2 regions of the Arthrobacter sp. A2-55 genome follow, and region 2 is predicted to be linked to the other one. Evidence: predicted binding sites of a transcription regulator. Region 2 holds the regulator's gene; the other holds the start of a gene.

Region 1 (3,403 bases), on a different contig from region 2:
CCCCGTGTCATACCGCCGGCCGCGGAACACCACGCCGTACACGCCGCCACCCTCGCCTTCCCGGACCGCGAGGGTCTGCAGGGCGTCGGTGAGCTGGATTTCATCCCCGCGCCCCGGCGGCGTGTTCTCCAGCACGTCAAAGACTGCCGGATGGAGCACGTAGCGGCCAATCACGGCCAGGTTCGACGGCGCGTCCTCCACCGCCGGCTTCTCCACCAGGTGGTTGATCTTGACGTAGTTTTCGCCCTCCACCACGGTCATGTCTGCACAGCCGTACGCGGAAATCTGCTCCTTCGGCACCTCGATCAGCGCGATCACCGACCCGCCCGTGCGCGCCTGGACGTCGATCATGGTGGTCAGCAGCTCGTCGCGTTCGTCGATCAGGTCATCGCCGAGCAGCACGGCGAAGGGCTCGTCCCCGACATGGGTGCGGGCGCGCAGCACCGCGTGTCCCAGCCCCTTCGGATCACCCTGGCGCACATAGTGGATCTCGCCCAGGTCGGTGGCGTGCTGGATCGCGGCCAGCTTGCCGGCGTCGCCCTTGGCCTCCAGCAGCGCCTCCGTGGAGGGCACCCGGTCAAAATGGTCTTCCAGGGCGCGCTTGTTGCGCCCGGTAATCATCAGCACGTCCGTCAGGCCCGCGCTGACAGCTTCCTGGACCACGTACTGGATGGCAGGTTTGTCCACCACCGGCAGCATTTCCTTCGGCATGGCTTTGGTCGCCGGCAGGAATCGGGTCCCCAAACCGGCCGCAGGAATAACGGCTTTACGTACGCGTCGAGCAAGAGTCATGGTCCTAGGCTATCCGACGCACGGCCCCCTTTGCGGAACACAGTTGCTACATTGGTCTTAACACTGCCCACTTCAGAGGTCCTGACCATGACTTCCACCCTAAAATCGGCCTGGCGGTCCCGCCTGCGGGCCGCCCGCCGTTCCATGGACGACGGCGGCCCCAACAGTGCCGCTGCCGGCCTCGCCGCCGCCGGCCTCGCCACTGCGGGGCTGGAGTGGGCGGGGCTGGTGGCCGGGGCTGCGGGAACGTCCACTATTTGTGCGTACATCTCCATGGGCCACGAGCCTCCCACGGGCGCCCTGCTGGCCGCCTTGCACAGTGCGGGGCACAGCGTATTTGTGCCGATTTGCGTCGAAGGCCACCAGCTGGCCTGGACCGCCTGGACACCGGGGGTGGCCATGGCCCGCAGCCTTCTTGCACCCGTCATGGAGCCCGTGGGCGAACGGCTTCCCTTTGCTCGCCTGGGGCCCGTTGCCGGGGTGCTGGTGCCCGCACTAGCAGTGGACACCGCCGGGGTGCGACTGGGGCAGGGCGGCGGGTACTACGACAGGTTTCTTGCCACGCTCGGGGCCGCCCCCTCCCACACTCTCGGCAGCGAAGGCGCGGAATCCGCGGTGGCGAGGGCCGGCGTCGTCTATGAAAATGAACTGCTCGCAGCAGGTTCACTCCCCCACGACACGCTGGACCAGCCTGTGGACTGGGTGGTCACCCCAGCGGGGTTCCACAAAATCGGTGCAGGCGGGCCGGAAATTGGCTCCTGAGGAAATATTGACCTCCGTCCATGTGTTATAGGCAGCGATGGTAGAATTGGCACTCGGGGCCTTGGACTGCTAAGCAAGTCACGCTGGCAAGGCCCTGACGCATGTATCCAGGAGGAATTTCAGTGCCCACTTACGCTTACGCTTGCAAGGACTGCGGCCACGCATTCGACATCCACCAGTCCTTCAGCGACGACACGCTGACGGTCTGCCCGGAATGCCGGGGTGCATTGCGCAAGAAGTTCAACTCCGTGGGCGTGGTGTTCAAGGGCTCAGGTTTCTACCGCACCGACTCCCGATCGGGTGCGGGCAGCACTGTGGCTGCAGCGCCCAAGGCGGGCGCTTCCTCAGCCGTTTCCTCCGAGTCCGGCAGCCCGGCGTCCGCGTCCGCCCCTAGCACCAGCCCGGCGTCCGGCGCCGCACCGAGCCCCAGCAAGACCCCAGCCACCGTCGGCAGCTAGCTCCGAAAATTCCGAATGGCCGGCTGTTGGGACTGCCGGCCATTTTTGCTGCCCTTTTTCTACCCCTCTTCTGCCCTTTTTCTGCCCTTGGCCCCTCCACAGGCAGGGCGTGGCAGCCGGCCGTCCACAGTTGGGGCCCGCCCCAGTGACTCGGTTCCCGGCCGGTCCTAGCGTGGAGACATGAAGCACTCCAGCAACCGTTCCGCATCGACCGCCCCTCCCGGATCCGGGTGGCGGGCACCGCCCTGGACGTTCCGGACCAGGCCGGCCACCCGTCCCGAACGACTGTTGCGGTGGGTTCTGCGCCGCCGCAGGCTGCTTGCGGCACTCCTGCTCTGTGCCGCAGCCGCCCTTGCCGTCCAGCAGCTCACTCCCGGTGCCCCGGCCACTACCAGCGTCCTGGTGGCCGCCAGGGACCTCCCCGCGGGCCACTCGTTGGGGCCGGCAGACCTTGTTGCCGCAGCCGTGAGCCCTTCAATGGTTCCGGACGGGGTCCTCCACACGGGCATGGCATGGCTGGGGCGCCAAATGTCCGGGCCGGCCAGGCGGGGACAGGTCATGACGGACGCGTCCCTGCTCGGCACCGAGTTGCTCATCGGGGCACCGGCGGGCAGCCAGGCCGTGCCGCTCCGGCTGACAGACCCTTCCACGGTGCAATTGCTGCGCCAGGGCCAGCTGGTCAATGTGGTGCTCAGTTCCAGCAAGGGACTGGACGGCCCCACCAGCAACCAGGTCCTGGCTACGTCAGTCCCCGTGGTGTGGACACCGGCCTTGGCCAAGTCCGGCGGCGGGTTGTTGCCCAGCCAGGAAACGGACGGGCTGGTGGTGGTGGCTGCTACGGCGGAGCAGGCCGTGCTGCTGGCGGGCGCCTCGGCCCGGGGAAAGATCTTCCTTGTCCTGGTTTCTTGAAGCCAGCCGCTTCAAGAAAGGCAGGCTTCAAGAAAGGCAATTTCAGGAAAGGCCCATTTCACGAACGGCCGGTTTCCCGAACGGGCATTGCTGCTAACCCCAGTGCGGCGGCTTGTTCTCCCGCAGCCATTCGTCGTGGCCTCGGTCGCGGCGGTCGTCGCCCCACGTGTGGGCGTCATCGTGGGGCGCCACCTTTGGTAGGATTGCCGCATCTTGCGCCTGGGAGACCGGGACGCGCCCGGCGTCCTTGGCTAATTCTGTTTTGGCGGAATCTTCCGAGGAATGGTTGGACGGCTGGCTCACCGTTGTCACACTTTCTGCTGCTTCGTGGGGTGATGGGACAGCGGCAGTGGTTGGAGCGCCCTGTCCGCCTTCCATTTTATCCCCGGCAGCATCCTCGGATTTCCCTGCCCCCGTCTGCGCGTTCTCTGCGACCTCGGCGACTTTGGGGTTCCCTGCCCCGGAATCCGCGTCCACTGGCT
Region 2 (3,403 bases):
CCCAGCGCGGCCGCGGTCATGGGCACGCTGAGGGTGGCGTGGAGGTCGTCGCCCTCTCGCAGGAACGCCGGATCGTTGTTGACCTTCATCTCCACGTACAGGTCCCCGGCGGGTCCGCCCGCGGGGCCGGCCTCGCCCTGGCCGGCAAGCTGGATGCGGGTGCCGGTGGAGACGCCGGCCGGGACCTTGATGGTGAGGCTGCGGCGGTTGCGCACGCGGCCCTCCCCCATGCACTCGTTGCAGGGATCCTCGATGCGGGTGCCGAAGCCCTGGCAGGAATTGCAGGTGGCCAGCGTCATGACATTGCCCAGGATGGAACGCATGGGACGCTGGATCTGCCCGCTGCCATGGCAGACATCACACGTGATGGGGTGGGTGCCCGGGCGGCAGCAGCTGCCCTCGCAGGTGGTGCACAGCACGGCGGTGTCGATTTCAAGTTTCTTGTTGACGCCAAACACTGCCTCGCGCAGTTCCACGCGCACGCTGATGAGCGCGTCCTGTCCGCGGCGGGTGCGTGATGCAGGCCCGTGGCCCTGTCCACCGCCACCGCCGAAGAAGGTTTCAAAGATGTCCTGGAAGGCGAAGCCCTGGCCGTCAAAATTGCCAGCGCCGGAGTCGTGGCCGTTTTCGTTGCCCGTGGTGTCGTAGGCGCGGCGCTTCTGCGGGTCCGAGAGCACCTCGTAGGCGTGGGTGACGGCCTTGAAGCGGTCCTGTGCGTCAGGGGCGTCGTTGACGTCGGGGTGCAGCTTGCGCGCCAGCTTGCGGTAGGACTTCTTGATTTCTTCGGCGGTTGCGTCGCGTGAGACACCCAGTGCGTCGTAATGGTTGGTCAAAGTCTTGCTCTCTTTACGTGTGGCTAGTTCGAGGTCAGTTTGGGAGGCCGGTCAGCCGGCCAAAATTCGTGACAGGTACCGGGCCACGGCCCGGACACTGGACATGGTGTTGGGGTAATCCATGCGGGTGGGCCCCACCACGCCCAGCTTGGCGTTTTCGCCCGCGCCGTAGCTGGTGGCCACCACGGAGGCTTCCGCGAGTGAGGTGTGGGTGTTTTCACGGCCTATGCTCACGGCCATGCCGAGGGAATCCTGCGCCATTTGTTCCAGGAGCCGCAGCAGCACCACCTGCTCCTCCAGGGCATCCAGGACGGGGCCTATGCTCAGCGGGAAATCACCATTGGAGCGGGCCAGGTTGGCGGTGCCGGCGAGCACGATGCGGTCCTCGCGGGCAGCCTGGGCCAGTTGCGCCAGTCCATGGGCCAGCTTGGCCGCCACGTCCTGCTCTTCAACCGGCACCGTGGCGGGCACCAGCCCCAAGGCGGCGGAAAGGTTGCCCACGGACACGCCGTGCACCCCGGCCAGGAACGCCTGGCGCAGGCCGGCCAGCATGGTCTCCCCCACCGGGACTCCGACGTCGATCACCGACTGCTCCACCTTGCCCGAGGCAAGAATCAGCACCAGCAGCACCTGGCGGGGGCCCAGCGACACAAATTCAATGTGGCGCACTGTGGTCTTGGCCGAACGCGGGTACTGGACAAGCGCCACCTGGTTGGTCAGCTGGGCCAGCGTGCGCACGGTGCGCTCCAGCACGTCGTCGAGGTCCGTTGAACCGTCAAGCAAGACGGCAATGGCCCGCCGTTCGGCGGCCGACAGCGGCTTGACCGAGGAAATCTGGTCCACGAACAGCCGGTACCCCTTGTCCGTGGGGATTCGGCCCGAACTGGTGTGGGGGGCAACAATGAGCCCCTCCTCTTCCAGCGCGGCCATGTCATTGCGGATGGTGGCGCTGGAAACGCCCAGGCGGTGGCGTTCCACAAGGGCCTTGGAGCCCACCGGCTCGCGCGAATGAACATAGTCCTCCACAATTGCCCGCAACACTTCAAGCTTGCGTGGTTCGCTCATTCCCGTCACCTCCATCACGGCCCTGAATTGGCACTCTACCCATTCAAGTGCCAAGTCTAATACTTTCCGGCCCCCGGTTCCCGGCATGGCACCGCCCGGCGCCCGCGGCCGCGCGCTAGCATGGGGTTTTCAACACGCCGCCGCACGCCGCGGCAGCGAAGACGGCAGGGGAAAGCACCATCGTGGAGTACAACAACTGGGGCCCGGCGGAACTCGCCAGGCCCGCGGCCCGCACCCTCCGCAAGGTTGAAGCCACCCGCGGTCTCGTGGTGGAGGACGTGCAGACGGGATGGGTGGGCGCCGTGGTGCGGATTGAAAAGTCCGGCGGCATGCACATCATGGAGCTGGCCGACCGCAGGGAAAAGGTCAGGGCCTTCCCCCTAGGGTTCGGCTTCCTGGTTGAGGGCGAGCCCGTCGAGCTGGTGGCGCCCGTTGTCGCCGCCGCTCCCAGGAAGCCGGCCCGCACGGCCTCCGGCTCCGTCAAGGTGGAAGGGCTCCGCGCCCGGACAGCGAAGGCCAGCCGGATCTGGGTGGAGGGCAAGCACGACGCCGAACTAGTGGAAAAGGTGTGGGGCGACGACCTGCGTGTTGAGGGCATCGTTGTCGAACCCCTCCGCGGCATCGACGAGTTGGCGGCCGCCGTCGAGGATTTTGCCCCCGGACCCAACCGGCGCCTCGGGGTGCTGGTGGACCACCTGGTGCCAAACTCCAAGGAATCCAGGATTGTGGCGAATCTCATGCGATCGCCCGCAGCGAAAAAGAATGTGCTGGTGGTGGGCCATCCCTATGTGGATGTCTGGCAGGCCATCAAGCCCGCCACCCTCGGCATCCCCGCCTGGCCCGTGATTCCGCGGTCCATGGAATGGAAACTGGGCATCCTGCAGGCGTTTGGCTGGCCACACACCACAGCCGAGGACATTGGACTGGGCTGGCAGCGGCTCCTGTCCCGGGTCCACAGCTACTCCGACCTTGAACCGTCCCTGTTGGGACGCGTCGAAGAAGTCATTGACTTCCTCACGGCACCCGTATCCTTGTAGTGGCGCCGGCATTCTTCCCGGCATGGAACCATCGGCTTTTTTGAGAGGCAATTCCACGTGAGCAATCCGGCGAACCAATTCAACGTCCCGGCCAAGCCCCCACTCACGCCCACAGAAGACAAGCAGTGGGCGTTCCTGTCCCACTGCGGCGGCATCCTGGGCTGCATTCCCTCCGCCCTGATATACAAATTCATGGCCGGGCGCGGCCCGTTTACCGCCCAGGAATCCCGTGAGGCCCTCAACTTCACCCTGCCGCCCACCGTGGTGGCACTGGTGCTGAACCTGCTTGCCTTCATCGTGAACATCATCAACCCCGGTGCCGGCACGCCGTTTTCACTGCTGGCGCTGCTCATCTGGGTGTTCCTCACGGTGTGGTCCGTCATTGCCGCCGTCCAGGTCAACAAGGGCAACCCCTACCGCTACCGCTGGAACCTGCGCCTGGTCAAGTAGTTCGGAGCGGCCGCCCGC

The links. The regulator HrcA, encoded in region 2, represses chaperone genes, less so after heat shock. The targets are predictions, from matches to a motif close to TTNGCACTCGNNNNNNNCGAGTGCNAA.
Region 1: LPN03_RS05310 (FmdB family zinc ribbon protein) is a predicted target of HrcA. The motif match lies at 1,601-1,627, and genes of this name have one in related genera.

What each region holds. Positions count from the first base shown of each region.
Region 1 covers NZ_JAJLOZ010000012.1:11,315-14,717, reverse strand. Annotated here, with positions in the region: gene galU (UTP--glucose-1-phosphate uridylyltransferase GalU) at 1-792, opposite strand, end outside; gene LPN03_RS05315 (5-formyltetrahydrofolate cyclo-ligase) at 880-1,554, shown strand; gene LPN03_RS05310 (FmdB family zinc ribbon protein) at 1,677-2,012, shown strand; gene LPN03_RS05305 (SAF domain-containing protein) at 2,193-2,921, shown strand; gene LPN03_RS05300 (DUF4011 domain-containing protein) at 3,015-3,403, opposite strand, start outside.
Region 2 covers NZ_JAJLOZ010000001.1:3,459-6,861, forward strand. Annotated here, with positions in the region: gene dnaJ (molecular chaperone DnaJ) at 1-833, opposite strand, end outside; gene hrcA (heat-inducible transcriptional repressor HrcA) at 885-1,898, opposite strand; gene LPN03_RS00030 (DUF3097 domain-containing protein) at 2,081-2,935, shown strand; gene LPN03_RS00035 (DUF4870 domain-containing protein) at 2,993-3,385, shown strand.